2 regions of the Flavobacterium sp. HJSW_4 genome follow, and region 2 is predicted to be linked to the other one. Evidence: riboswitches for the same ligand, from Rfam matches in the RefSeq annotation. Region 2 holds a riboswitch; the other holds the start of a gene.
The links. A riboswitch is a leader RNA that binds a small molecule or an ion and turns the genes downstream of it on or off. The one in region 2 is predicted to bind S-adenosylmethionine.

Region 1 (15,733 bases), on a different contig from region 2:
CTGGAACCATCATTTTGTCCCAAGCGGCAAGGCGTAAGTTGTGAACGGTATTTCCGCTTCCAACAATCAAAACACCTTTTCGGCGTAAAGCAGCCAATTCTTTTCCTAATTCATAATGATATGAAGCAGGTTGAGAATAATCGATACTCATTTCGATAATCGGAATATCTGCATTTGGATAAAGAAATTTAATAACCGTCCAACATCCGTGATCCAATCCCCAACTATTATCTAATCCAACAGAAGTCGAAGTAATCAGTTTTTGTGTTTCTAATGCCAATTCTGGACTTCCAGGCGCAGGATATTGAACATCAAAAAGTGCTTGCGGAAAACCTCCAAAATCATGAATAGTGGGTGGTTTTTGCATTGCGGTTACAAAAGTTCCTTTGGTTTCCCAGTGTGCCGAAATACAAAGTATCGCTCTTGGTTTTGGAAGTGTTTTTGCCACTTGCTGAAAACCTTGCGTGAAATTATTATCTGCCAATGCGTTCATCGGATTTCCGTGTCCTAGAAAAAGAACTGGCATTCGTTCTGTAGGTCCAAAAGTATCTACAGCGGTTTTAAGTGAGCTGAGTTTCATTGCTGCAGCTCCGATAGGTAAAATTGCCATGGTTTTTAGAAAATCTTTACGATTCATTTTTTATGATTAATTGCTTAAAAGTATCTTTAATTTGAGATACAAAATTGCAATTAAATATAACGAAAGGGGTAACGATTTTCGGAAGAAAGGTTGTGTTTTTAAGAAAGAAGCCTTTTCATTTCTTCTCTAAACTCGGTTGGAGTCATTCCTGCTTTTCGTTTGAAAGCGTGTGTAAAATAGGTTTTTTCATTAAAACCGAGTTCATAACCTATTTCAGCAATGTTTTTATCTGTAGTCATTAATAGGTTTTTGGCTTCGGTTAATTTTCGAGTTTCAATAATTTCCGAAACACTTTGCTGTAAAATACTTTGACAGATATTATTTAGATTTCGCGAAGTCATAAAGAGTTTTTCTGCGTAGAAATTAACGTCTTTAGATTCTTTGTAATGTTCTTCCAATAATCTCAGAAAATTTTTAAAAGTAGAACTCTGAATTTTTTTCGATTCATCGTTATCCAAATTCAACTTTCTTCTTTCCGATTCGATAATCGTAAAAAGAGCGCTTAATAATTGTTTGATAACCGCAAGATCTGGAGCTTCCTGCTCATATTCATCAAAAATAATTTTGCAGATTGTATCGAGTTTTTCAAAACATTGATTGCTTTGCAGACTGATATTTGCCTTGTCATGAAAAGAAGCATAAAGGCTAAAAGTAGTTTCGGCAATAAATTCACTTTTAAATCGTAAAACCCACATATCGCAATCGCCATTTTTTATGAGCGGTTTGGCGCGATGAATTTTTCCCTGAGTGACAAAACTAATAAAAGGCGCGTCTATCAATTTGGATTGAAAATCTATAAAATGTTCCAACTGACCTTTATTCCCAATAATAAGTTCTTCAAAATCATGCGCATGAGGTTCGTTTACCGATTGCATAATTTTTTCAGATTCGGCAGTTGTGATTTTAAACATTTTGAAAATCTCAGTCATAATTGGTCTTTAGAGGAATCTAAAGGTAATTATTATTCTTAGATTTTTTGAAATTTAAAAAATACAATAAGATTAAATGTCCTTCTAATTAAGTTGGAAAAATGTTGTATAAATATTCTTATATTCGTTAGAAGATATTAAACAAAAAATGGTCTGTAGGCTTGTAAAAGAGATGAAAACTATCTTATTCGAAATGATAAAAAAATAGAAATGAAAATAAACTTAATCATTACAATTATTCTGTTAACTTTTTTTACAAAGGCTCAATGTCAGTATGCAGTAAACTTTAAAGCTGATTTTAAATTGTCTTTGAACGAGACATTTAATGAAGACCAACTAAATGATTTATTTTCAAAATATTCAAATCTTTTAACTCCTCAAAGCGACATTACACAATTAAGTTCTAGTTTAAAGGGCGAAACTTTGTCGATTTTTCCTTTAAGCGATTTCAAAAAAGACGATTTATATATTGACAATATTGATAAAATGTTGAATTCAGAAAACTCTTTTCAACGTTTATTCTCCTATTTAATAATTGGCGCTTCCAATGATCTAACAAGAGAAGAACAATTATTAAATAAACTAAAAATTGAAAAAGATAAAGGGAATTTGATTTGGTGCGGAATGGCGCTTCTGCATTTAAAAACAAAGCATACCACTGAATTGTTTGATTTTTTAGTAGAAAATGAAAATTTTGGAGATGCTCATATGCTACCTTTATTTTTTAAACTAGATAAAAAGAGTTTACAAGAAACAGCTTATCAAAGATATAATAGTGACAATGTAAAAGCTAGAATTTTAGCGATTCAGATCTTATCAAAAACTGGAAATAATCCCGAAACGGAGAAAATAGTTTTAAATGCTGTTAAAAATTGGGATATAAATAGTAAAGGATATGCAATTTATACGGTAAAAGAACTTCAAATAGGAAATTTGCTTGAGACCGTTAAACCTTTTTTAGATAATGATAAAACAAGAAAAATTACTTTACAAGCTTTAGCAAATAGTCCGACAAGTACTGACAATGAGTATTTAAAATCATTAATAAATCAAAAAGAAACTGTTTCTAATGATTTATTAAGTTGTTATCTTGAATCGAAAAAAATTAAAAATGTAAAATATTGGTTAGAATTACTGAGATCTAAAAAGGTTTCAAATGATTATTACTTTTCAGTTCCACTAAATAAAATTCTTTATTCTGACGAATTATTGCCCGATATCCAAAATACTTTAAAAGAGTGCAAAAACGAAAAAATAATCGAAGAATTAGTTAGAGCGTTACGAAGTAGAAATGATGTAGAAAGTACAACTATTTTATTAGACTTTTTAAAATACAAAAATGCAACGATAAGATATTGGAGCGCAGATGCATTAAAAGGAAATAAAAGCCAAAAATTAATTGATCTTTTGCCAATTTTAATAAATGATGAAAAATACAGAACAGTAGCTTTGGTAGATTTATTTGTTGAAAATAATATTAATGATCAGCAAATTACATTTGAGAAAATGTATAAAAATAATAGCAAAGATTCCGAGTGGGAGAGAGGATCAATAGAATATTTAGCTAATTTTCCTTTAGAAAGACATAAAGAACTTTTTAGAAAAATTTTAAAAAATAAGCAATCAGATTTTGCCGTTAGATATGATGCCGCATTAGGATTAGGAAGATTGAAAGATGTTGAATCTGTTGATTTATTAATTCAAGTTTGCGAAGAAAATAGAAAAGAAAGCGATCTAAATTCAAGAACATACCTGCAGGCATTAGCAATGATTAAAGGAGAAAAAGCACAAAATGAGATTAAATCATTCTTAAATAGCGATGAACAAGTTGTTTCAAAACTTGCAGTAGAATTGTTAGACAATTGGAACTAAATAAGTCTGTAAACATGATGTTTACAGGTATTTGATTTTAAAATTCGAAACGTAATATTTTTTAATATTTTCTTAATCCATTTTGGAAACATTTTTTTTAATTTTAGTAAGTTTAAATAGAATGATATAAAATTTCTCCGAAATATTGTAACAGCCCATTAACTTAATTTATTGAATTTTACCAATCTATGAAAACAAAGTAATAATCATACTTTCAGTTTCTGCGGTTTCTGATGGTATAAAAAAGTTAGAAAATGGATACAAGAAATCAACAAAACGATTTATTTCAAGATGGAATTGATCGTACGCAAGAATCAAATTGGGATCCTATTTTGGGTTATCATATGTATTTTCCAAATGATGAAAATAGGGATGAGCATCTAAGTGACAGAAACAATCCTGTTCAAAAGCCAAATACTGGAGATTGGGGAGATGATGCCGATTATGAAGCGCTTAGACATAAAAGTAATTCTCGGAATGATATTGCTGAAAATGATGCAACTAAAACAGATTAATAACGAAGAAAAGAGCGGTAATTTATCGCTCTTTTTTATTTTCTAAAGAAGGATAAAAAAACACCTGCACAGAAATTGTACAGGTGTTTTCAAATTAAAAAAATGAAAAAGTGTGGGGTATCTTTTAAATGATTTGAAGATGAGGCCTAACCTGCATGCTCACAATATCGCAACGTTTGGGTTGACATAAGCAGAATAAAACGCTCATGGCAATATCTTTTGCTTCGAGCATTTCCATTTCATTTATTTTTTCTTTTTGAACTTCTTTTGGTTCTGGCTGCATATCACTTGTGACCGCGCCAGGCTCAACGTGTGAAACTTTAATCCCCAACGGATTAATTTCTTTACGAAGTGCAGTGCTAAAACCTCTAATGGCGGTTTTTGTTGCGACATAAATAACACCGGTTTTTTCTTTTACTTCGGCACTCATAGAACCAATGTTTACAATATGTCCAGATTGCTGTTCTTTCATTCTGTTGACTGCTTCTTTCGCGAAAGCGATATATCCTAAAATATTAGTTTCCAAAATGTATTTCCAATCATCATATTCACCTTCAATAATTCCCCCAGCAGGCAAAGCGGCGTTGTTAATCAAAATATCTATTCCGCCTAGAACTTTGTCGACTCTTTCCCAAATTCGGGTAATGTCTTCTTTTTTAGTGATGTCTGCCGTTTCTCCAAAGATTTCTCCTTTAGATGATTTTGTTTTAATATCATCCATAGCATTATAAAAATCACTTTCGTCTCTTCCGAAAATAAGCACTCGACCGCCTAAAGAAACTAGCAAATCTGCAATAGCTTTACCAATTCCTGTTGTGCCGCCTGTAATTACAATTCGCTTTTGGCAGATAGTATCACTGAAGTAGTTTGACAAGATTTCCATACTCTATGTTTTTTATTATTTAGATTTGAATTTTCCTTTTTTTATCTTTTATAAAGATGTGTAAAATGTTCATTTCAAAGCTACTAACTAAAACCTAGAGAAGGTTTACAGCTTTAATTCAAAAATTTTATAGGATTTCCAGTGCGGTTTTATGTAAGAATGAAAAGAAATAGTATAAGCCTAACCGTTTTAATAATAGTTACTTAGCATAAATTGAAAAGTAAATAATTATGAAAACAGTTTTGAGAATAAAAATAATGATTCTGATAGGTCTGATAGGAGTATTAAGTTCGTGTAAAAAAAATGACGGTTACAGCGATGAAATAGAAACTGTAATATCGCCTCTTGACAGCGGAGAGAATACAATAGACAGCGTAAAAACCGAAAACAACATGGAGACAGGTATTAATTCTACTCAAAAAAATGGATCAGAAAGTACAGTTGGAACAGGAAGCGGACCGAGTGAAAGCCCAGAAGACGGTGCTCTTTACACGCCCGCGACAGGTGTGCAAAAAGATAGTGTAAAAGCCAAAAAAGATAGTATTAAACGTAAAAAGAAATAGCATTATATAAAAAGTAGTTGAAATTGTGTAAAAATTACATTTGTTTAAAAGACTATTTTTATAAAATAATACAAGGAAATATTTATTTAAAAAATATATGATTATGAAAAGGCAAATAAAAATGAAACTTGCTTTCTTAATTCTTCTAACAGGATTAGCATTTTCTTGTAAAAAGAATGAAAGCACTACAATAGATTCATCTGAAAATGATTCTATTGAAAAAACTTTTGATACAGTTGGACCAGAAGTAGATACAATTAATATGGATACAACTGCAACAGTTAAAGCTGATACGATTACGAAATAATTATTCGGCAAAAAAATATGAAAAAGCTGAATCTTTATGATTCGGCTTTTTTGATTTTAGAATGCGATAAAAGAATTCAACGAATGTTAAAAATAAAAACGTTTTTCTCTATATTTGAGAAAGAAATTAACCGTTTAAATTCCTTTTTTGCTATTGAAAAACTTTAGAAAATCCCTTTATTTAGTACGATAATGGAGCTAATAAATAATTTAGATCTTTTTCAGACCGTTTTTAATTCTGCACCAAATGGAATTGCAGTTTTAAAGTCTTTGTACGATAATAAAGACAAAGCCCAAGATTTTTCAATATTGTTGTTTAATGATCGTATTATTAATTGGATCGATGATAAAGATTACAAGGGCAAACGATTCACCAAAGTTTTTTCTAAAATTAAAGGGACGAATATTCTAGAACAGCTTATAGAAGCATCAGAAACTGGAATTACAGCCAATTTTGAGCAATGGTATGGAGAAGAAGCTCAAAAAAAATGCTTCAGATTTACTGCCGTAAAACAAGACGATGTTTTGGTGGTGACAATGGAAGATATCACCGAAAAAAAACATGCCGAAACAGCTCTTAACAATGCATTGCTTGATGCAGAAAAACAAAAAAGACTATACAATTCTATAATAAACGGAACTCCCGATCTGGTTTATGTATTTAATCTTGATTACAAATTTACGTACGCCAACAAAGCTTTGCTTAATATGTGGGGCAAATCGGCAGAAGACTCAATCGGACGCGGATTAAGAGAAAATGGTTATGAAGATTGGCATGCCGAAATGCACGAAAGAGAAATAGATACCGTTGCTGCCGAAAAAAGATCGATTAGAGGAACCGTTTCTTTCCCTCATGCTGAATTAGGGAGAAGAATTTACGATTACATTTTAGTTCCCGTTTTTAATGAAAAGGGAGAAGTAGAACTTGTTGCCGGAACAACGCGAGATATTACGGAAAGCAAACAAGCAGAAGAAAAATTGCAGCAAAGTGAGAATCGTTTTCGAAAAATGATTCACCAAACGCCAGCTCCAACTTTAGTGCTTAAAGGTGATGATCTTGTTATTGAACAGATCAATAAGCATATGCTTCAAATGATAGGTCGCGGTGAAGAAATTGTGGGAATGCGACTGATTGATGTTTTGCCTGAACTCGAAGGGCAATATGTTTGGGAACAGGTTTTGAAGGTTTACAATGAAGGAATTCCTTTTGATCAAAGTGAAGTTCTCGTGCCTCACAATCGTACAGGAGAATTAAAAGACTACTATTATAATTTGGCTTATCGCCCGTTGATTGAAGACGGAGAAATAACCGGAATGATCCAGGTAGCCGTTGAGGTTACGCAGCAAGTTGTCGCACGTCAAAAAATGGAAGAAAGCGAAAGCCGTTTTCGAGCTTTAGTCAATGCCTCTTCAGATTTGGTTTATCGCATGGATGCTGATTGGATGATTATGCAAAATCTAGAAGGAGACGGGCGTTTGACTAATCAAAGAGAACGTGGGATTAATTGGCTGGACAAATTTATTCATACTAGCGATTTGCAAATGGCGGTTCATCTTATTTCTAAATCGATAGTTGAAAAATCCATTTTTGAAATGGAACACAAAGCCATAAATGAGGATGATTCTGTTAAATGGATTTTTTCAAGAGTGGTGCCGATACTAGATGAACATGAAAAGATTATTGAATGGTTTGGCGCGTCGAGTGATATTACTTCGCAAAAACAACTTCAAAATGTTATCGCAGAAAGCGAAGAAAGATTTAGACAACTCGCAGATTTGGTTCCTCAAATTATTTGGACAGCCAATTCAGAAGGTTTTGTTGATTACTATAATAGCCGTTGGTACGAATATACAGGTTTCGAAGAACATGAATTTGGAGATCCAAGCTGGATTTCAAAACTGCATAAAGATGATGTTTATTTAGTATCAAAAACTTGGTACGAAAGTGTTAATGCAGGAGTTCCTTATCAGCTTGAATTTCGTTTAAAGAATGCTAGCACAGGAGAATACCGCTGGTTTTTGAGTAAAGCGCTTCCTATTAGAGATAAAGAAGGTGTAATTACCAATTGGTTTGGAACTTGTACGGATATTCACGAACAAAAATCGATTACCGAAAAACTAGAAATTCTGGTCGCAGATCGTACAAAAGAACTGCAAAGATCCAATGATGACTTACAGCAGTTTGCCCATGTTGCTTCGCATGATTTGAAAGAACCTGTTCGAAAAATAAAAACCTTTTTGAGTCGTCTGGAAGATCACATGGAAGGACAGTTTGACGAATCTTCATCAAGATATATTGAAAGAATTCATGTCGCGGCAGATCGTATGTTTAATATGATTGATGGAGTGTTGGCGTATTCTAAAATGAATGCAGATTCGCAAAAAGCAACAATTGTCGATTTAAATGAAGTCATTAAAAATATAGAAACCGATCTTGAAATTGCACTTCAACAAGCAAACGGCAAGATTTATTTTGAAGAGCTTCCAATTATAGAAGGCGCATCGGTATTATTATATCAGCTATTTTATAACCTGATTAATAATTCTATAAAATTTGCTCAAGAAAACGTTCCGCCAGAAATTAACATCACTGCGACAGAACAAATTGAAGATGGAAGTAAAGTAGCCATAATTACGGTAGAAGATAACGGAATTGGCTTTGATCTTGATCAAACAAGACGTATTTTTGAAACGTTTACTCGTCTAAATTCGAAAGATCGCTACGAAGGAACAGGTTTAGGTTTGTCACTTTGTAAAAAAATAGCCGAACGCCACGGCGGAAGTATTACCGCAAGCGGAATTGCTGATAAAGGCGCAATTTTTATTATAACACTGCCATTCGAACAAAAAGTAAAAGACATTTAATTATGGAAGGAAAGATGATTTTATTAGCTGATGATGATACAGATGATGCAGAAATGTTTTGCGAAGCGCTGGCAGAAATTGATGAAAGTATTGTTTGCCATTGTTCGGAAAACGGCAGTGGAGTATTAAATATGCTGAAAGATCAAGAGAAAACTCCAAAGGTTGTTTTTCTGGATTTAAATATGCCAGTTATGAATGGCTGGGAATGTCTAAAGCAATTAAAACAAGAGGAACGTTATAAAGATATTCCTGTAATTATGATTTCTACCTCTTCACATAAAAATGACATGGACACTGCGGCCAATCTTGGAGCGGTCTGTTATTTTGTGAAACCAAATACTTTTAAAGATCTCAAACAAGCGTTGGGATTAATTACGTCAAATCTAGAAAACGGATTAAAAGAGACGCTTCCAAATCTTGAAAAGAACAAATATCTGCATGTTTTTCTTTGAGAATAAAGATTACATTTCGGAAAAACGTATGAATTGTTTTTATAAAAAGAAAGATGAATTCAAAATAATAATTTATCTTAATTTGTTGATTTTTATTGTTTTGTGATGGTTTAAAAGCATTTCTAAATAAAAATTTTAAAAAAATATAATTTAAATTACACTAATTCGGTAGAATTAATATATATTTGTATTACAGAAAATTTAAATAATGATACTTATCCAGAAAGACTGAGGGAATAGGCCCATTGAAGTCTTAGCAACCTGTTGCCGAATAAGGTGCTAAATCCTTCCGCTGTGTGCGGGCAGATAAGAAAGATTTCTCCGTAAATCTGTTTAAGATCATCCATATTAAAATCTTTATTATGAAAGCAGAATCAATTTTGTACAGCGGTTATGAACTCTTGAATTCCATTTTTGAAGAAAACAGCTTTGCCTTTTTCTGAATGAGAAAACAGTAGTCTTTTCCAGATTCCCTTTATAAAATAAAAATAACGCTAATGGCTTTTGGCATTGGCCTGGAATTCTTTTGTCTAATCTTAAAAAACTAAAAATAAAATGAAAAAAATACTATTAGGTTTTGCTTTGCTTCTTGGAGCTTTTCAAACTCAAGCTCAGGAAAATAATTTACAGTTAAAAGGAACTGTTGTCGACACCGTGGCGCAATACGTTTACTTGCAGAAGTTTCACAATAAAATGTTTACTACAATTGATTCGGCTAAAGTAAAAGACGGAAATTTTAGTTTTAAAACAAAAGTAAAAACACCAGAATTATACGGTTTAAGCGTAAATACAGAAAGTTCGCCTTTGTATATTTTTCTTGAAAAAGATCCGATTACGGTAAAATTGAGTCCGAAGAAATATTACACGGGTTCTGTGGTTGAAGGTTCGGCTTCTCAAGATTTATTCGAAACCTATAAAAAGACGAAAGACGTTGAAATCAGCAAATTCATAACAGAACATCCAAAATCTATAGTTTCGGCTTACGTGCTTTACAGAAATTGGTCGTACAGATTATCGCCAGAACAAATCACTCAAAATATTGCTTTATTAGATAAAAGCCTTCAAAATATTACTTACGTGAAAGAACTAAAAGAACTGGTTACCGTTTTAGACGGATTAGCAGTTGGTAAAAAAGCCCCTGATTTTACCGCTAAAGATCCAGATGGAAAACCAGTTCGCCTTTATGAAAATTTAAAAGGGTACACTTTAGTCGATTTTTGGGCATCTTGGTGCGGTCCATGCCGAAAAGAGAATCCGAATATCGTTGCTGCCTACAAAGAATTTCACGATAAAGGATTCAACATTGTAGCAATTTCTTTAGATAAAAAGAAAGAAAATTGGATAAAAGGAATTCAAGATGATAATCTAACATGGACACACGTTTCTGATTTGCTTTTCTGGAACAGCGCCGTTGCAAAATTATATGGAGTGAGAGCAATTCCTGGAAATTATTTAATTGATTCTAAAGGAATAATCGTTGCGAAAAACCTACATGGAGAAGAATTGCAATCGACTTTAAAATCTCTTTTGGAGAATAAAATTTGATAAAAACACATAATCTTGTCATCCTGACGAAGGAAGGATCTCCACAAGAAACTCCTCAAAGAATGTAACTAATCTTTGCGGAATATAGGACGAAGATTCCTCGTTCCTCGGAATGACAATATTGGGTAAAGCCTATTTAAAATACAATTTAGTTAATTTAAAATGATAAGGATATGAATGCTATTGAGCCAACAACAAAACCAACAGAATCTGAGTGTTACTTCTCTAAGTTTAGAGAAAATACAGTAGGAATTGACCATATTTTCGAATCGGTTTATGGAGAACAAAATCTAGTTTATGCAGACTGGGTTGCCAGCGGAAGATTATACCGCCCGATTGAAGATATAATGCTCAATAAAATTGGTCCGATGATAGCCAATACACATTCATTTTCAAGTCAGACAGGAAAAACGTCTACGTATGCTTATCAGCATGCGAGAGAAATTATAAAGAAATCGGTTAATGCCAGTTCATCAGATGTTTTGGTAACAACTGGAAGCGGAATGACGGCAGCTTTATCTAAACTGCAACGCATTATTGGAGTTAGAAGAAACTATGAATCTGAAATAGATAAACCAGTCGTTTTTATTACGCACATGGAACATCATTCGAACCAAGTTCCGTGGTACGAAATTAATGCAGATGTTGTAATTCTTTCTCCTGATGAAAATAATTTAGTTGATCCAAAAGTTCTTTCAGAAGAAATAAAAAAATATGCTGATAGAAGTTTAAAAATTGGTTCGTTTACAGCTTGTTCGAATGTTACGGGAATTATCACGCCTTATCACGAATTGGCCAAAATTATGCACCAAAACGGCGGACTTTGTTTTGTAGATTTTGCAGCTTCGGCACCTTATGTAAAAATAGATATGCATCCAAAAGATCCTGAAAAACAATTGGATGCGATTTTCTTTTCTCCTCATAAATTTTTGGGCGGACCTGGAACTTGCGGTATTTTGGTTTTTAATGAAAAATTATACCAATCTGATTTTCCTGATAATCCTGGTGGCGGAAATGTAAAATGGACCAATCCGTTAGGAAAATATTGTTACAGCGATGTGATTGAAGTGAGAGAAGATGGCGGAACTCCAGGTTTTCTGCAAGTGATTAGAACTGCTTTGGCTTTAGAATTAAAAGAGCAAATGGGCGTGGAGAACATCAAAAAAAGAGAAGAAGAATTGCTTGATCTTTGTTTTTCGAGGCTTCAAAAAATAAACGGATTATCCATTTTAGGAGATTTAACCACAGAAAGAATTGGCTGTGTTTCTTTTGTGATTGAAGATATTCACTACAATTTGATTGTTAGACTTTTAAATGACCGTTTCGGAATTCAGGTTCGTGGTGGCTGGTCGTGTGCGAGTACGTATGCGCATTATCTTTTTAATATCAATGAAAAGAAATCGGCTGAAATTACAAATGAATTATTGCAGCGAAATCAGACCAATAAACCAGGTTGGGTTCGTTTGTCATTGCATCCAATTATGAGTAATGAAGAGCTTTTTTACATCTGCGACGCAATTGAAAAAGTAGCTCTGAATTATAAAAAATGGAAGAAAGATTATGAATATAATTCGGTTTCCAATGAATTTGAAAATCCGAAGATTAAAGATAACATCGAAAAAGATGTAAAAGAATGGTTTAAGTTAGTTTGAGTTAAGTTAGTTAATAGTAATCCTAACAGGTTTTTAAAACCTGTTAGGTATCTTGAAAAGATTATTTAATCGATTCGATGATTTTTTCTCGGTGTGCCAATCCCCAATTAACTAAGGTTTCTGTAACAGGAAGTACGGATTTGCCATATTCGGTAATTGCGTAAATAACCGTAGCGGGTTTAGTATCTTGCTCGGTTCTGGAAATGAGTAAATTGGTTTCAAGTTCCTTAAGTTCTTTGCTGAGCATTTTAGCCGAAATTCCATCAATTTCACGTTGCATTTTTTTTAAATGAATGACTTGATGAGTTCTATTAGTTAAAAACCTTAGAATCATTAATTTCCATTTTCCACCTAAAACATCAAGACTGTCCCGCATTGCCATAAGTTCTTCAGAACAATTGGCTTCGCGAAGGACTCCGTTATCATTAATTTTTGCCATACTAGTTTCTCTTTGGTAACCGGTTACCTCGGGTTAACCCATAACAAAAATAAAATATTACGGCGATACTTTTGTAAACTAAATTGATAAAAATGAAAGCAATAGTATTACAGGAAAACCGTGAATTTAGGCTGGAAACAGTTGAAATTCCACAACCTAAATCAAATCAGATTCAGGTAAAAATTATGGCTTCAGGTTTTAATCCGATTGATTATCAAATGACCGAAAACGGCTCAGAAAGAAAGTTGATTCATTCCCCAATTCTAGGACGTGAATTTTCGGGGATAATTACGGCAATTGGAAGTGAAGTAACTGAGTTTAAAATTGGCGATGCTGTGTTTTGCGGATCAGGAAGTATGGGTTCAAACGGAACTTATGCAGAATATATTTGTGTTCCAGAAGGAATTGCAGTCAACAAACCTCAGAATATTTCTTTTGAACAAGCGGCAGGAATTCCATCAGCGGGACTTACCGCTTTGCAGGCTTTTAAACGAATGGATGCTTCTTTGACTGATTCGATATTGATTACAGGAGCGGCTGGAGGGGTAGGTAATATTTTTATTAAACTGCTTATCGCGAAAGGTTTTTCCAATTTTGTAGTTACCGCAGGAAATGAAGAAAGTATCGCTTCTTTGGTTGATCTTGGAGTGAAAGCAAAACAAATCATCAATTATAAAAAAGAAGATATTTACGAAACGGCTCTTTCTTTAAACGAAAATAAAAAATTTGATATTGCTGTAGATTTAGTTGGAAATAATGTCGCTGAAATTGCCGCAAAACTCCTAAAAATAAACGGAATTTATATTGATGTCACCAATTTTTCGACTCCAGAATCACGCGGAATTCTTTTTTCAAGAGGAGCTTCAATTTATAATATTTCAAATTATGCGTACGGAATTGAAAAACAATACAATTATTATAAAAACGGATTAACAGAATTAAGCCATTTAATAGAAAATGAAATAATTAGTCCGCCCAATATTTCTATAGTTGGAGAATTGAACAAAGAAACTGTTGAGAAAGCGCTTTCAATTCTAAAAGAAAATAAAACAAGCGGCAGAAAATTAATAATGAAGATCAATAAATAATGAAAACAATACCAAGAAGAATCGTAACAGGTTTACGAAACGGAAAATCAATTATAGAACAAGATGAAATTGTTACGAATGTCTCAGAACATTTTCCTGGATTAATCATTTCAGATATTTGGTCAACAGATTCGACACCCGTAAAATTTGAAGAAAAAGTTATTGAAAATACTGCTTTTCCGAACACGCCAAAAAATGGAAGTTATTTTCGTTATGTCCAGATTCCGCCCGATAAAGATTTGGGTGTGATAGCCAAAGAAGGAGAACCGCATCCTTTAATGCATCAGACAGATACTTTAGATTATATCATCATTATTTCAGGCGAAATTTACTTGATTGTTGATGAAGAAGAAACCTTGCTGCAAGCCGGAGATATTGTAATCCAGCGTGGAACCAATCATGCTTGGAGCAATCGATCCGATTCGCCATGCATTCAATTGGCTGTTTTGCTGGATGCGTCTAAAACTGAAAAATAAAAATTATACGCCGATAATTACATGTTGATTTATTTGTAAATCGTATCGATCAGAAATTGATTGATGCGATTTTTTTGTTTTAGCATAGGCTCAAAAATACCTCAAAATGGTTTCATTTTATAAGATGAAACCATTTTGATTATTTATATTTAAAGTTTTGATTATTAAAGTTTTAAATTTAATTCGAAAATAACTGCCTTAAAAAGAATTTCTAAGCCTCTACAGAAAGTTTGCTAAATAATATTGATTACAAATTCCCAAAAAAAAAGCAAAACTAAATCAATATAATCGAATGAGTTATTGGCAATTTAGAGTTTTAAATTTAAAACATTTGACTCTGGTTTTATTGTGCTGCAGCTGTAACTTAGGTTTTGCACAGCAAGATACGGTCAGTCTTGCATCTGCAAAAAAAATAAGGCTCGACGAAGCAATTTTATTAGGAATTAAAAATAACCGGCAACTAAAACTGGCAAATGCTGATTTGGCAATTGCGAATGAAAATGTCGGCCAGGCTAAAATTGCCAAAATGCCAAGGATCGGTTTAAACGGCGGTTACAATTATATCGGAGATCCAAAATTGTATGAAGGATTTTATGAAAACCAAATTACCGTCAATTATTACAATCATCAAGCATTTGCCAATATTATTTCGTCATTGCCCATTTACGCTGGAAATGCCATAAATACAAGAATTAATCAGCAGGAATTAATTACCGAAATGCAGCAATCAGCAGTGAAAATGACAGAAGCTGATGTTAAAAACGCGATTACGGAACAATATTTCACGCTCGAAAAACTATATCGTCAAATTGAGGTAACGAAACAAAATATCATTAATACCGATATTCGAATCAATCAATTAAAATCTCGTGTAAAGAATGGTCAGAATTTGACGAGCGATCTTTTAAGAACCGAATTACAGCAATCTAATTTTAAAGTTTCGGTTTTTAGAAGTACCAATACGATTGAATTGATCAGTAATTATCTGGATATCTTAATCGGTTTTCCGACGAATACTATTCTGAAACCTGAAGTCGCAGAAAGTATGATCCCGACAGAAAACATGAATCTGCAGCAAAGTTTAGAAGAAGCTTTTCAGAATAGAGAAGAGATCAAACGCGCAGCTGTAAAAATCAAATTATCAGAATCTTCATTGAGTTTAACTAAAAGCGGATTTAAACCGAACTTAAATGCAAATCTTATCCTCAATACAGAATATCCAGCGCAATGGCCTAATTATGTGAATGTATTGAATTATTGGGCGGCAGGACTTTCTTTAAACTGGGATATTTCTAGTTTCTATAATCTGAAACATCGCATAAGCGGAGACAAATTAGAAATTGATAAAAGTAATATTGCCTTAGAAGTTACTAAAGATCAGATTTCTACAGAAGTTAAAAATGCCTTCGTCAGATATGCGGAAAGCAAGGAAAACATCAAAACTTACAAGAAAGATGTAGAATTATCGATGAGCAATTATAAGATTGTAAAAAGCCGTTATGACAACG
Region 2 (15,733 bases):
AAAATAATGTTCCTCAGAATGCTTTACACAAACAAGGTTTCGTAAGTATTGGATGCGCACCTTGTACGAGAGCGATTTTCCCAGGTGAAGATATCAGAGCCGGAAGATGGTGGTGGGAATCAAGCCATAAAGAATGTGGACTTCATAGCGCTAAGAAAGAGTAAGTAGAAGAAAGAAGCAAGAGGCAAGACTTCTTAATAGATTATAGAATAAAGAAGTGGAGATTTTAGATCAGGGGAAAAACTTGAAACTTGAAACAAAATTTTCACAAATAAAATATCAAACAAAAACACAATGAGTTCAGTATTAAAAACAAACGCTTTAGAGAGTGAAGCGATATACATTTTCAGAGAAGTAATTTCACAGTTTGACAAACCGGTTTTACTTTTCTCAGGAGGAAAAGATTCTATTACATTGGTGCGTTTAGCGCAAAAAGCATTTTTCCCTGCTAAAATTCCGTTTCCTCTATTGCACGTTGATACGGGACACAATTTCCCTGAAACGATTGCTTTCAGAGATAAATTGGTAGAAGAATTAGGTTTAGAGTTGATCGTTCGTAATGTTCAGGATGCTATTGATGAAGGGAAAGTAGTTGAAGAAACTGGAAAATATTCAAGCCGTAACAGCTTACAGACTACAACACTTTTGGATGCAATTGAAGAATTCAAGTTTGATGCTTGTATTGGTGGTGCGCGTCGTGATGAAGAAAAAGCAAGAGCTAAAGAACGTATTTTCTCTGTTCGTGATGATTTCGGACAATGGGACGAGAAAAATCAGAGACCTGAATTGTTTGATATCTTAAATGGAAAAATCGAAAATGGTCAAAACGTTCGTGTTTTCCCAATTTCAAACTGGACAGAATTAGATGTTTGGAGCTATATCGAAAAAGAACAAATCGAGATTCCATCAATCTATTTCTCACATAAAAGAAAAGTTTTTTTGAGAGACGGTTTAATCTGGTCGCATTCTCCTTTTGTGTACCAAGAAGAAGACGAACAAATCGAAGAAAGAATTGTTCGTTTTAGAACCGTTGGAGATATGAGTTGTACAGCTGCTGTTGAATCGTATGCAGCAACAATCGAAGAAGTAGTTGGCGAAATCAGATCATCAACAATTTCTGAAAGAGGAGCTAGAATCGACGACAAACGTTCTGAAGCTGCAATGGAAAAAAGAAAACAACAAGGATATTTTTAAGTTGTTGGTTGATAGTTTTTAGTTGATAGCTGAAAAATTCAATAATTATAACAATAACATAAAAATAACAGAATTAATATTTGATGGTTTTAGTTGATGTTTTAGAAAAACCAACAACCATAAACCAACAACCAACAACATAAAAAGAATGGACGTTTTAAAAATAGCAACAGCAGGAAGTGTAGATGACGGAAAAAGTACTTTGATCGGAAGATTATTGTACGATACAAAATCATTGACTACAGATAAAATTGAAGCAATCGAAAAAAGCAGTAAACAAAAAGGATACGATTATTTGGATTTTTCTTTGGCAACTGATGGATTAGTAGCAGAAAGAGAGCAAGGAATCACGATTGACGTTGCACACATTTATTTTTCGACTGCAAAGAAAAGTTACATTATTGCCGATACTCCAGGACACGTAGAATATACAAGAAACATGGTTACAGGAGCTTCAACTTCTCAGGTTTCTATCATTTTGATCGATGCTAGAAAAGGAGTTATCGAGCAAACTTACCGTCACTTTTTCATCAACAATTTATTGAGAGTAAAAGAAGTAATTGTTGCCATCAATAAAATGGACTTAGTAGATTACTCAGAAAAAGTTTTCAATAAAATCAAAGCTGATTTTGAGGCTTTAAACGCAAAAAGTACTTTCAAAGAACAAAACGTAAGCTATATTCCGTTAAGTGCAATCAACGGAGGAAATGTTGTGGACAAATCTGAAAATATGCCTTGGTACGATGGACAAACAGTTTTAGAACATTTAGAAGGATTACATTCTCATGATGTTTACGAACCAGGAAAAGCACGTTTCCCAGTTCAAACGGTTATTCGTCCAAAAACTGAAGAATACCACGATTTCAGAGGTTACGCTGGAAAATTATACGGAAACTCAATTAAAGTTGGAGATGCTGTAACGGTTCTTCCTTCTTTAACAGAATCAAAAGTTACGAAAATTCACTTCTTCGATAAATCATTTGACGAAGCTTCTGCAGGTTCTTCAGTGACAATCGAATTAGAAAATGATATCAATGTAACGAGAGGTGACATGATTGTAAAATCAGACGAACTTCCAAGAATTGAAAAAGATATTACAACAACAGTTTGCTGGATGGATAGCAAGAAATTGGTTCCAGGAACTAAATATTTAGTACAGCACAATACGAACAGAGTTTTAGCAAAAGTAGAAAGCATCAAAAACACGATTGCAACTGATTATTCAGGAACAACAGAAGCTTCACAATTAGCAATAAACGAAATCGGAGAAGTAAGTATCAAATTAAGCAAGCCTTTATATTTTGACGCTTATAACGACAACAAATCAAACGGAGCTTTTATCTTAATTGATACAGCTACGAACACAACAGCAGGAGTAGGGTTTATTCGATAAACAGTTGATAGTTGATGGTTTTTAGTTGATAGTTTCAACAATAACCAACAACCAAAAACTAACAACCAACAACTAAAGACAAGATGGAAAGTTTTAGAACAGAAATAGAAAATCCGGTAGTTCAGAAGGAGATTATCGAATTAGAAAAAAAGATTCACTTATTCCGTGGGGGAAAAATTGATGATGAGCGTTTTCGTAGCCTTCGTTTAGCGCGTGGTATCTACGGTCAGCGTCAGGAAGGCGTTCAGATGATTCGTATCAAATTGCCTTATGGTAAAGTGACCAGTGAGCAATTGAGAAGAATTACGGAAGTTTCAGATAAATATTCTACAGGGCGTTTGCATATTACAACACGTCAGGATATTCAGATTCACTATGTGAGTTTGGACAGAACACCTGAACTTTGGTCAGAACTGGCAAAAGACGATATTACTTTGCGTGAAGCTTGTGGAAACACAGTTAGAAATATCACAGGAAGCGAATTAGCGGGTGTAGATGTAAACGAACCATTTGACGTTTCGCCTTACGCACACGGCTTGTTCCAATACTTATTAAGAAATCCAATCTGTCAGGAAATGGGACGTAAATTCAAAATTTCGTTCTCTTCTTCAGATGAAGATACAGCTTTGAGTTATTTACACGATTTAGGATTTATTCCGAAAATCAAAGACGGACAAAAAGGATTTAAAGTTGTTTTTGGAGGAGGTTTAGGATCTCAGCCAGCGCACGCAGAATTGCTTTCTGAATTTATTCCGGTTAACGAAATCATTCCAACAGCAGAAGGAATCATCCGTATTTTCGACAGATACGGTGAGCGTGCAAAAAGAATGAAAGCGCGTATGAAATTCTTAATCAAAGAAATGGGGAAAGATGTTTTCCTTGATTTAGTTGAAAAAGAGAAAAAAGCAATCGCTTTTGAAACATACGAAATTGATACAACTGCTTTTGATGGACCAATTGCAGAGCCAGTTTTAGAAGTGCCACAAGTTACAATCGAAGATTCAGTAGCTTATGAAGCTTGGAAAAAATCGAATGTAATTGCACAAAAACAAGCAGGATATTATGCTATCGGAATCAAAGTTTTATTAGGAGATTTTTATACTGATAAAGCGAGATTATTAGCAGATTTAATTAAAAATTACGCAGCAAACGAATTACGTTTTTCATTGCGTCAAAATATTGTAATACGTCACGTAAAAGAAGAGAATCTTCCTTTCTTTTATCAAGAATTAGCCAAATTGGACTTTGTTCATTTAGGATATAATTCAGTTGGAGATATTACGGCATGTCCAGGAACCGATACTTGCAACTTGGGGATTGCAAGCAGTACTGGTATTGCCGAAGAATTAGAAAGAGTTTTAAGTGCAGAATATCCTCAATATTTAAACAATCGCGAAATTGAAATTAAAATTTCGGGCTGTATGAATGCTTGCGGACAACATAATATGTCTGCAATTGGATTCCAAGGAATGTCTATCAACTCAGGAAAATTAGTAGCTCCAGCTTTACAAGTTTTATTGGGTGGAGGAAGATTAGGAAACGGAGAAGGGCGTTTTGCTGATAAAGTGATCAAAATCCCTAGCCGTAGAGGCCCAGAAGCTTTGCGTACAATCTTAAATGATTTTGACGCTAATGCGAATGGAGAAAAATTCCTAAACTATTATGATTTAAAAGGAGAGAAATACTTCTACGAAATCTTAAAACCATTATCTGATGTAACAAATCTAACAGAAGCTGATTTTGTAGATTGGGGTAACGCAGATAATTACGTAAAAGCAGTTGGAGTTGGAGAATGTGCTGGTGTTGTGATCGATTTAGTGGCGACTTTATTATTAGAAGCTAAAGAAAAAATCTCTTTCGCACAGGAAGCTTTCGACAACCAAAAATGGTCAGATGCAATTTATCACGCTTACGCAGGATTTGTAAATGGAGCAAAAGCTTTATTATTAGCAGAAAACCAAAAAACAAACCACCACGCAGGAATCGTTGATTTGTTTGATACTGTTTTTATCGATACGAATAAAATCGAATTGAATTCAACTTTTAAAGACTTGGTTTACCAAATCAATAAAAATGAACCATCTGAAGCTTTCGCTAAAGATTACATCGCGCAAGCCATTGTTTTCTTTGATAAAATCGAAACTTTCAGAGCACAAGAATTAGCAAATGCTTAATATAAAACCAAAAATAACTTTAGTCGGTGCAGGTCCGGGCGATCCCGAATTATTGACGCTAAAAGCTGTAAAAGCACTGGTTGAAGCTAATGTGGTTTTATACGATGCCTTGGCTAACGAAGAAATTCTGGATTACGCGCCAAAAAACGCCATCAAGATTTTTGTTGGAAAAAGAATTGGAAACCATGCTTACTCGCAAGATCAAATCAATCAATTGATTGTAGATAATGCTTTAACGTATGGAAATGTAGTTCGATTAAAAGGCGGCGATCCGTTTATTTTTGGAAGAGGAAGCGAAGAAATAGAATTTGCAGAAAGTTTCGGAATTGAAACGATTGTCGTTCCAGGAATTTCATCTGTAGTGGCGGTTCCAGCAAGTCAAGGAATTTCGATTACAAAAAGAGGCGTTTCAGAAAGCTTTTGGGCGATTACCGGCACAACATCAGATAGAAAATTATCTTCAGATGTAGCTTTGGCAGCACAATCTTCTGCAACAGTTGTAATTTTGATGGGAATGCACAAACTGCCTCAGATTATCGATTTGTTTCAAAAAGAAAACAAAGGAAATCTGCCAGTTGCCATCATTCAAAACGGAACAACAGCAGAAGAAAAAGTTGGCGTAGGAACAGTCGATTCTATTTTAGAAATCGTAAAAGAAAAAGAATTAGGTTCTCCAGCCATTATCGTTTTAGGCGAAGTGGTTCGCGAAAGCCATAAATTAAAAGGATTTTACGAAGAATTTTGTCAAAAAAAGGAGTTGGATAAAATGTTCCGTCAGAACCAATTCGTTGGAAAAAAATGATCGATTGAAGAAAATCATCTAATTTTGATTGGATGAAAATAAATTAAAATGGAACAAAACGAATTATATCCAATATTTCTAAAGCTTCACAATTTAAATGTATTGATTGTAGGTGGAGGAAATGTAGGTCTGGAAAAGCTTTCTTTCTTGTTGAAATCAAGTCCGAATGCAAATGTAGAGGTAGTAGCAAAAGAATTTCATTTAGAAATAAAAATTCTAGCAGAGCAGCATCCTTCGATAAAATTGACAAAATCGAAGTTCAAAAAGAAAATGCTCAAAAAGCGCCACATGGTAATCGCTTGTACAGATAATCTTGAAGTCAATAAAAGAGTGTACGATTTAGCTAGAAAACGCTATTTGATTTGCAATATCGCCGATACGCCAGATTTGTGTGATTATTATTTGGGCGGAATCGTAACGAAAGGAAATGTAAAAATTGCCATTTCAACCAACGGAAAATCGCCAACAACAGCCAAAAGGCTTCGGGAGTTTTTCGAAGAAGTAATTCCAGAAGATATCAATCAAATGGTTGAAAATCTCAATGAATACCGAAAGACACTAAAAGGCAATTTTGAAGAAAAGGTTAAAAGAATGAATGAGATCACTTCTTCATTAAAAAATAAAGAGTAAAAAAGTTTCGGGAAGAAATAAATGATAAAAATCATTGAAAGTACAAGGATTTATTCGTTTCTTTGCGTTATTAAGAATGATTATAAACAACAACATAATGATTAAAACAGATATACTTATAATTGGAGCAGGACCAACAGGTTTATTTGCCGTATTCGAGGCAGGATTATTGAAATTAAAATGTCATATCTTAGATGCTTTACCGCAAGCAGGAGGACAGCTTTCAGAATTATATCCTAAGAAGCCAATTTATGATATTCCTGGATTCCCAGAAGTTTTAGCTGGAGATCTAATCGACGGTTTGCAAGAGCAAATTAAGCAGTTTGAACCAGGTTTTACTTTAGGAGAGCGTGCAGAAACAATCGAAAAACAAGAAGATGGAACTTTCATTGTAACGTCTAATAAAGGAACTAAATTCCACGCGCCAGTTATCGCAATCGCTGGAGGTTTAGGAAGTTTCGAGCCTCGTAAACCACTTATCGAAGATATCGAGTTTTATGAAGATAAAGGAGTAAAATACTTTATCAAAAATCCTGAGAAATTCAGAGATAAAAGAGTTGTTATTGCAGGAGGAGGAGATTCAGCATTAGACTGGTCAATTTTCTTAGCAAACGTAGCTTCAGAAGTAACTTTAATTCACCGTAGAAATGAATTTAGAGGAGCTTTAGATTCTGTAGAAAAAGTACAAGAATTAAAATCAGCTGGAAAAATCAAATTAATCACTCCAGCAGAAGTTATCGGAATCAACGGAGCAGAACACGTAGAGTCTTTGGATATCGAAGAAAACGGAGCGCACCGTAAAATCGATTGTGATTATTTCATTCCACTTTTCGGATTAACACCAAAATTAGGTCCAATTGGAGACTGGGGATTAGAAATCGAGAAAAATGCAATTAAAGTTAATAATGCATTAGATTACCAGACAAACATTCCTGGAATCTTCGCCATTGGAGACGTAAATACATATCCTGGAAAATTAAAATTAATTCTTTGTGGTTTCCACGAAGCGACTTTAATGTGTCAGGCAGCATACCAAATCATCAACCCAGGTAAAAAATACGTATTGAAATATACGACAGTATCTGGAGTAGACGGTTTCGACGGAACTCGTAAAGAAGCTCCTAAGGCAGTTGTTAAAGCGATTGTTTAAGTTGCTGAGAGGCTAAGTTTCTAAGCTACTAAGATTTTTATATAGAAAGCTCAAACTATAAGTTTGAGCTTTTTTTATTCATCACAGAGAATCCCAGAGGGATGAAATATTTATAGATTAGAAATTATGCGTTAGAAAAGAGCTCCAGCGGAGCGGCATATATTTCGCTCCGCTGGAGCTTATCTATGTTAGGTTATTATTTTCTATAAATATTATACTCCTCCGGAGCTTGATTGTTTAAAATATAAATTTCCAAAAGGAAAACTTAGAAACTCAGTGTCTTAGAATCTTAGCAACTTAAAAAAAACATTTGCAAATCGTATTGCCATTTCATACCTTTGCACTGTTCTTAAAATTTATTGTTCGTTATCACGAAAGGCGGAGGGATAGACCCGATGAAACCTTAGCAACCCTTTACTATAAAGAAGGTGCTAAATTCTACTTTTTACTGTAAAAACACAGTATTTAAGATAGATAACACAAATACATTCTCGTATTTCCTAAAACTTTTCCAGACAACATACAAATAATTTACTGAAAGCAATTTCGGTAAGGAGCGAATCATTGGCGCATTTTTGCAGTCAATAGTTCCCGCTTTTCGTTGCAATCTTTTGTCCGCCGCGGCGGATAAAAGGATTTCCACTTCAATCGGGGCTAATGAGCCAGCAATAGTGCATTTTTGGAATTAATAATAAAAAAACTTAGCATCTTAGAACCTTAGGGTCTTAGAATCTAAAAGAAAAGAATATGTCGATTACAATTCAAGAAGCAATAAAGAAAAATATCCTAATCCTTGATGGAGCAATGGGAACCATGTTACAACGTTACAACTTCTCAGAAGAAGATTTCCGTGGCGAGCGTTTCAAAGATTTCCCGCATCCATTAAAAGGAAATAACGATTTATTATCCCTGACACAGCCACACGCCATTCGTGCAGTGCATACTGCCTATTTTGATGCGGGTGCAGATATCGTAGAAACCAATACATTCTCTGGAACCACAATCGGTATGGCCGATTATTTCATGGAAGATTTGGTTTACGAACTAAACTATGAATCGGCTAAATTGGCGAGAGAAGTTGCGGATGAATTCACAGCAAAAAATCCAGATAAACCACGTTTTGTAGCAGGTTCAATAGGGCCGACAAACCGTACGGCAAGTATGTCACCAGACGTAAACGATCCAGGCTACAGAGCCGTAACTTTTGATGATTTACGAATTGCATACAAAGAACAAGTAGAAGCTTTAATGGACGGAGGTTGTGATTTACTTTTAGTAGAAACGATTTTCGATACGTTAAACGCAAAAGCAGCACTTTTCGCAATCGAAGAAGTAAAAGACGAACGTAATATCGATATTCCGATCATGGTTTCAGGAACGATTACCGATGCTTCAGGAAGAACACTTTCTGGGCAAACGGTTGAAGCTTTTTTGATTTCAGTTTCGCATATTCCGTTATTGAGTGTTGGTTTCAATTGCGCTTTAGGAGCCGATTTATTGAAACCGTATTTGAAAACATTAGCACAGCATACAAGTTTTAATGTTTCGGCGCATCCAAATGCTGGATTGCCAAACGCTTTCGGACAATACGATGAAACGCCAGAACAAACTCAGGTATTCATTAAAGAATATTTAGAGGATAATTTAATCAATATCATCGGTGGTTGTTGCGGAACAACTCCAGATCATATTCGTTTAATGGCTGAGGTTGCAAAGGATTATAAGCCGAGAGTAGCGCCAACGTTTGAATAGAAATTGCAATGAAGCAATATAATAGACTTAAATATTTCATAGTCCCTTTTATTATTTCCCTTCTTTCAGTCATAGTTTTTACAGAATGCAGAGAGAAAAGAAATCATGAATATGGAAAGACATTTAAAGGAGAAACAATAGGACTTACTTTGAGAATTAAAAAGTCAGGTAAATCGAGTTTTTTAAGATATTGCTTTTATGTAGATAATAAAAAGATTTTAGGAGGAGCAGCTAAAGCAGATCAGAATCTTGTAAATAAATTTTATAAAGTAAGATATGATTTAAATAATCCAGAAAAAGGACACTTTATTATTTTACGAGAATTAAAACCCGATTCTATAACACTTGTAAAAGCGGGTTTTACAAAAACTAAATATTATGAATATGATGATGTAAAAGCTGAGTATTTAGGAAAATGGAAGTGGAAATAAATTAGAAGAACATAAAACTTCTTATGAAACCGAGTTTGCGTGAGGGATAGAAGTGAAAAGCCCGCAGACCAATGCAGTGACAACGGAATTGGTCGAGGACTTGTAACGGATAGCCCGGTTCGCCGCGGCGAATCACGCCCAAAATAAAAAGATTACAGGCTTAAAAACCTAAAAAATATAGATTAAAAAACTTAGAACCTTAGTATCTCAGGATCTTAGTAACTTAAAAAAGAAATGACAGAAAAAAGAAGAGACCTTGTATTATCAGGATTAGAACCTTTGATTATTACGCCAGAAAGCGTTTTTGTAAACGTTGGTGAGCGTACGAATGTAACGGGTTCGCGAAAATTCCTTCGATTAATCAAAGAAGAGAAGTATGACGAGGCACTTGATATTGCAAGACAGCAGGTAGAAGGAGGAGCGCAAATCATCGATATTAATATGGATGAAGGAATGTTGGACGGTGTAACTGCTATGACCAAATTCCTAAACTTAATTGCTGCAGAACCAGATATTTCGAGAGTGCCGATTATGATCGACAGTTCGAAATGGGAAATTATCGAAGCGGGTCTGAAAGTAGTACAAGGAAAAAGTGTTGTCAACTCGATTTCGTTAAAAGAAGGAGAAGAAGCATTTATTCATCATGCTAAATTAATCAAACGTTACGGTGCTGCCGCTATTGTCATGGCTTTTGACGAAGTGGGGCAGGCTGATAATTACGATCGTCGTGTGGAAATTTGTGCGCGTTCGTATGATATTTTGGTAAACAAAGTAGGTTTCCCTCCGCAAGATATTATTTTCGATTTGAATATTTTCCCAGTTGCAACAGGAATGGAAGAACACCGCCTGAATGCATTGGACTTTTTTAGAGGAACAAGATGGGTTCGCGAGAACTTGCCTCACGCGCACATTAGTGGTGGTGTGAGTAACGTTTCATTCTCATTTAGAGGAAATGACGTTGTTCGTGAAGCGATGCACTCAGTGTTTTTATACCACGCCATTAAAGAAGGAATGACGATGGGAATCGTAAATCCAGAAATGTTGACGATTTACGATGATATTCCGAAAGACTTATTAGAACACGTTGAAGACGTAATTCTAGACAGACGCGACGATGCTACAGAACGACTTTTGGATTTTGCAGAAAATGTAAAAGGCGAAGTAAAAAGCGACGAAAAAGCGGTTCAAGAATGGCGTTTTGGAACTGTTCAGGAGCGTATTACACATTCTTTGGTAAAAGGAATTGATGCTTTTATTGAAGAAGATGTTGAAGAAGCGCGTTTGGCAGCTACAAAACCAATTGAAGTTATCGAAATCAATTTGATGACGGGAATGAATGTGGTTGGAGATTTATTTGGAAGCGGAAAAATGTTCTTGCCTCAGGTTGTTAAATCGGCTCGTGTAATGAAAAAAGCGGTTGCTTATTTATTGCCATTTATTGAAGCGAGCAAACAAGCGGGAGACAAATCTGGAAACGGAAAAATCCTGATGGCGACTGTAAAAGGTGACGTTCACGATATTGGAAAAAACATCGTTTCGGTAGTTTTGGCTTGTAACAATTACGAGATTGTAGATTTAGGTGTAATGGTTCCTCCGGAGAAAATCATTGCAGCGGCAATCGAACACGAAGTAGACATTATCGGATTAAGCGGATTGATCACGCCTTCGCTTGACGAAATGGTTTATTTGGCCAAAGAATTAGACAAACAAGGAATTAAAATCCCGATTATGATTGGTGGAGCAACAACTTCGCGTGCGCATACAGCCGTGAAAATTGCGCCTCAATACAGAGAAACTGTAATTCACGTAAACGATGCTTCGAGAGCCGTTACTGTTGCAGGAAACCTGTTAGATCATAATCGAAAAATATATGCAGCAGATATTCGTGCAGAATACGATTCGTTTAGAGAAACGTTTTTAAATCGTTCAAGAGACAAAAACTTCTTGACGATCGAAGATGCGCGTAAAAATAAATTACCATTAGATTGGAGCGAATATACTCCTGTGAAACCAAAAGTAATCGGTGCGCAAACAATCGAAGTTGAATTGGATGTTTTAGTTCCGTATATCGACTGGACGCCATTCTTCCAAACGTGGGAATTGTATGGAAAATATCCAGCAATTTTGACCGATGAGGTTGTAGGTGAACAAGCGACTTCTGTTTTTAACGATGCTCAGGCAATGCTGAAAGTCATTTTAGAAGAGAAAAAACTAAAGGCAAAAGGTATTTACGGAATTTTCCCTGCCAATCAGGTTGATGACGACGATATCGAATTGCGTGATGAAAATGGAAAAGTTTTAGAGAAATTCTTAACGCTTCGTCAGCAATCACAAAAAACGAAAGGTGCTCCAAATATCGCTTTAGCCGATTTTATTCTTCCAAAAGAAAGCGGAATCGAAGATTACATGGGCGCTTTCTGTGTAACAACTGGTTTTGGTGTAGATGAATGGGCAGCAGAATACGAAAAGAATTTAGACGATTATAATTCGATTATGGTTAAAGCGCTTGCAGATCGTTTTGCAGAGGCTTTCGCCGAATATCTTCACGAGAGAGTGCGTAAAGATTTCTGGGGCTATGATTCAGAAGAAGCTTTAACAAACGAAGAATTAATTAAAGAAAATTATAAAGGAATCCGTCCTGCTCCGGGTTATCCAGCTTGTCCGGATCACTTAGAGAAGCCAACGATTTGGAAGCTTTTAGATGTTGAAAAACAAACAGGAGTAAAACTGACAGAAAGTATGGCGATGTGGCCAGCGTCTTCAGTTTCAGGATATTATTTCGGAAATCCAAAAAGTAGATATTTCGGATTAGGAAAAATAAAAGAAGATCAAGTTACAGATTACGCAAAACGCCGAAATGTCCCGCTTGATTATGCAATGAAATGGTTAAATCCTAATATAGCAGATTAAAAATTAGTCATAAAGTCGAAAGTCATAAAGTCCGAAAGGAAAGACTTTTGACTTTAGAACTAGTTGAATCCTAAATATAGCAAACTAATTAGTCTAAAGCCCAAAGTCTAAAGTCCGAAAGGAAAGACTTTCGACTTTCGACTTTACAACTTTAAGACTTAAAATGAAAGTAACAGAACATATAGAAAACGCCAAAGGAAAAACATTATTCTCATTTGAAATTATTCCGCCTCAAAAGGGCAAAAGTATTCAGGAATTATACGATAATATTGATCCGTTAATGGAGTTTAATCCGCCGTTTATTGATGTAACGACTTCTCGTGAGGAGTATATTTACATTGATAAAGGTAACGGACTTTTGGACAAAAAACTGACTCGTATGCGTCCGGGAACGCTTGGAATTTGCGCTTCTATAAAACATAAATACAATGTTGACACGGTGCCGCATTTGCTTTGCGGTGGTTTCACAAAAGAAGAAACCGAATACATGCTGGTTGACTGTCATTATTTAGGAATCAATAACGTAATGGCACTTCGTGGCGATGCAATGAAAGATGAACAGTCTTTTGTACCAAAAGCAGGTGGAAATCATTATGCAATTGATTTAGTAAAACAAATTAAAGATCTAAACTGCGGGCAATATCTGCATGAAGTAATCGATGCTGATAACAAAGCAGATTTTTGTATTGGTGTTGCAGGTTATCCAGAGAAACACTTAGAATCTCCTTCTTTACAATCTGATTTAAAAAGATTAAAAGAAAAAGTAGATGCCGGAGCTGATTATGTAGTTACGCAAATGTTTTTTGATAACGCTAAATATTTTGCTTTCGTAGAAAAAGCAAGAGAAATGGGCATTACAATTCCGATTATTCCTGGAATTAAGCCAATTGCCGTTCAAAGACATTTACAAGTTCTACCACAAATTTTCAGAATCGATTTGCCTGAAGATTTAATCGATGCGGTGGACAAATGCAAAAATAACGCTGAAATCAAACAAGTCGGAATCGAGTGGGCGATTCAGCAGTCATTAGAATTAAAAGCAGCCGGAGTTCCGTTTTTACACTATTATTCAATGGGTAAATCTGAGAATATTCGCCAGATTGCTAGTCAGGTTTTTTAATTGCAAGCGCATAGAACTTTGTCAAAGTTTAAAACTTTGATAAAGTTGTCGGCACAGTTTGTCATTTCGACGAAGGAGAAATCTCCGTTGCTAAATCGACAAAGATTGAAAAACTTTGCGGAGCTACTTGCGAAGATTTCTCCTTCGTCGAAATGACAAAAAAATGGAATTTGGAATTTTCAAAATTTGGAATTTGAATTAAGATATTGTTTAATTTAGAAGTTTAAAATTTTCGTATTATGAAAAATGAAGAATTACAAGCCATCGCTTCTCAGTTAAAACATCCATCGGGAGAAAAAGGAATCGAAATGGGAAATATGATGAACGAAACGAACATCAATATGACCAAACATTCCATTCAAAATCTAAATATTTCAAAGGAAAATAAAATTCTAGAATTAGGTCACGGAAACGCAGGCCACGTTGAATTTCTTTTCGAGCAAGCAGAAAACCTAAAATATTACGGACTTGAAATGTCTGAATTGATGTTTCAGGAAGCACGCCAGATTAATAGAAATTTTGTTTCTCAAAAACAGGCATTCTTTTCGATTTATGACGGAAATAAAATTCCGTTTGAAGATGAATCTTTTGACAAAATATTCACAGTAAATACCATTTATTTTTGGCAGAAGCCAGAAGAATTGCTTTCAGAAATCTACAGAGTTTTAAAACCAAATGGAAATTTCTGCTTGACATTTGCTGAAGAAGATTTCATGAAAACATTACCATTTACTCAATTTGAATTTGAGCTTTACAGCACAGAAAAAGCGCAGCAATTAATTGGGAAAACCGCTTTTCAAATTGTTTACACCGAAACGCAGACCGAAAAAGTAAAAAGCAAAACAGGCGAATTGGTTGACAGAGCTTTTACTACAATAGTGCTAGAGAAATAGGACAGCACAAAATTTTTTACACATAGAAACATAGTTTATTGGAATCAATAAAGAGGTTTCACTTGCACAAATACATCCCGAAGCTTCAGGACTATGTGTTAGAAACTAGTTTCTTTCAAACATCTTTTCCAGAAAAAAATCTATGTTTCTATGTGTTTAAAACTAAAGGTTGCTGAACTTTAAATAATCCTTTTATCATTATGGAAACTAAAAAAATCAATTTTCTACAAAGTTACAGCAGTATACTTCTACTTCTTGGAGGTATTATAGTTGGGAGTATTTTTGGATTAGTTTTCGGAGAAAAAGTTCTGGTTATAAAACCAATTGGAGATATTTTTCTGAATTTACTTTTCACAGCTATTATTCCGTTGATTTTCTTTACAATTGGCTCGTCGGTTGCGAATTTGGAACAAAAAGAAAAACTCGGAAAACTATTCGGAATAATGATTTTGGTTTTCCTAAGTACACTTTTGATTTCTGCAATCGTCATGATTTTTGCCGTTTATCTTTTTCCAATTCATGAAGATATTGCCATTGCGAAAGTTCCTTTTGAAGATATTCAATCCGGATCTGTTGGCGATCAGATTGCAAAATTGGTTACGACAAATGATTTCTTCGAATTATTGTCAAGAAAAAGCATGTTGGCTCTAATTATATTTTCGTTTTTAATTGGCTTTGCCACTTTGCAATCAGGAGAAAAAGGAAATGCTTTCAAGAGCTTTCTAGATTCAGGAAACGAAGTCATGAAGCAATTGCTAAACATCATCATGAAATTTGCACCAATAGGTTTAGGAGCTTATTTTGCTTATCAGGTTGGTATTTTCGGGCCACAATTGTTTGGCGTTTACGCGAAACCAATGGCAGTTTATTATGCCGCTTGTATTTTTTACTTCTTTACATTTTTCAGTTTATATGCTTTTATAGCGGGCGGGAAACGGGCTTTTAAAGTTTTTTGGAGTAATAATATAACGCCTTCATTAACTGCAATAGGAACTTGCAGTAGTATTGCAACAATTCCAGCAAATTTGGATGCAGCACAAAAAATGGGAATTCCTGCGCATGTTCGAAATCTCGTAATTCCGCTTGGAGCGCCTTTGCATAAAGACGGTTCAAGTATGTCGTCCATCTTAAAAATTACTTTTCTGTTTGCCATGTTTGGAAAAGACTTCACAGAACCTTCAACCATTCTTTTGGCATTAGGAATTACAGTAATCGTTTCCATTGTTGAAGGAGGAATTCCAAATGGCGGTTACATTGGAGAAGTTCTTGCCATTACCGTTTATG

Region 1: linked by a shared signal. The riboswitch ahead of ACE01P_RS21995 (redoxin domain-containing protein) and the one ahead of ACE01P_RS19805 (homocysteine S-methyltransferase family protein) in region 2 are both predicted to bind S-adenosylmethionine.

The regions. Positions count from the first base shown of each region.
Region 1 covers NZ_JBHNPP010000038.1:15,248-30,980, reverse strand. The annotation lists gene ygiD (4,5-DOPA dioxygenase extradiol) at 1-637, opposite strand, end outside; gene ACE01P_RS22035 (helix-turn-helix domain-containing protein) at 739-1,569, opposite strand; gene ACE01P_RS22030 (HEAT repeat domain-containing protein) at 1,780-3,441, shown strand; gene ACE01P_RS22025 (hypothetical protein) at 3,696-3,956, shown strand; gene ACE01P_RS22020 (SDR family oxidoreductase) at 4,081-4,839, opposite strand; gene ACE01P_RS22015 (hypothetical protein) at 5,070-5,402, shown strand; gene ACE01P_RS22010 (hypothetical protein) at 5,506-5,709, shown strand; gene ACE01P_RS22005 (PAS domain S-box protein) at 5,901-8,573, shown strand; gene ACE01P_RS22000 (response regulator) at 8,576-9,025, shown strand; SAM riboswitch class I at 9,238-9,338, shown strand; gene ACE01P_RS21995 (redoxin domain-containing protein) at 9,581-10,570, shown strand; gene ACE01P_RS21990 (aminotransferase class V-fold PLP-dependent enzyme) at 10,744-12,222, shown strand; gene ACE01P_RS21985 (winged helix-turn-helix transcriptional regulator) at 12,284-12,661, opposite strand; gene ACE01P_RS21980 (NADP-dependent oxidoreductase) at 12,754-13,749, shown strand; gene ACE01P_RS21975 (cupin domain-containing protein) at 13,749-14,225, shown strand; gene ACE01P_RS21970 (TolC family protein) at 14,518-15,733, shown strand, end outside.
Region 2 covers NZ_JBHNPP010000027.1:4,975-20,707, reverse strand. The annotation lists gene ACE01P_RS19840 (phosphoadenylyl-sulfate reductase) at 1-164, shown strand, start outside; gene cysD (sulfate adenylyltransferase subunit CysD) at 295-1,194, shown strand; gene ACE01P_RS19830 (sulfate adenylyltransferase subunit 1) at 1,343-2,587, shown strand; gene ACE01P_RS19825 (nitrite reductase) at 2,671-4,761, shown strand; gene cobA (uroporphyrinogen-III C-methyltransferase) at 4,754-5,563, shown strand; gene ACE01P_RS19815 (bifunctional precorrin-2 dehydrogenase/sirohydrochlorin ferrochelatase) at 5,612-6,193, shown strand; gene ACE01P_RS19810 (NAD(P)/FAD-dependent oxidoreductase) at 6,291-7,343, shown strand; SAM riboswitch class I at 7,707-7,824, shown strand; gene ACE01P_RS19805 (homocysteine S-methyltransferase family protein) at 8,091-9,095, shown strand; gene ACE01P_RS19800 (hypothetical protein) at 9,104-9,526, shown strand; gene metH (methionine synthase) at 9,761-12,436, shown strand; gene metF (methylenetetrahydrofolate reductase [NAD(P)H]) at 12,600-13,556, shown strand; gene ACE01P_RS19785 (class I SAM-dependent methyltransferase) at 13,796-14,449, shown strand; gene ACE01P_RS19780 (dicarboxylate/amino acid:cation symporter) at 14,650-15,733, shown strand, end outside.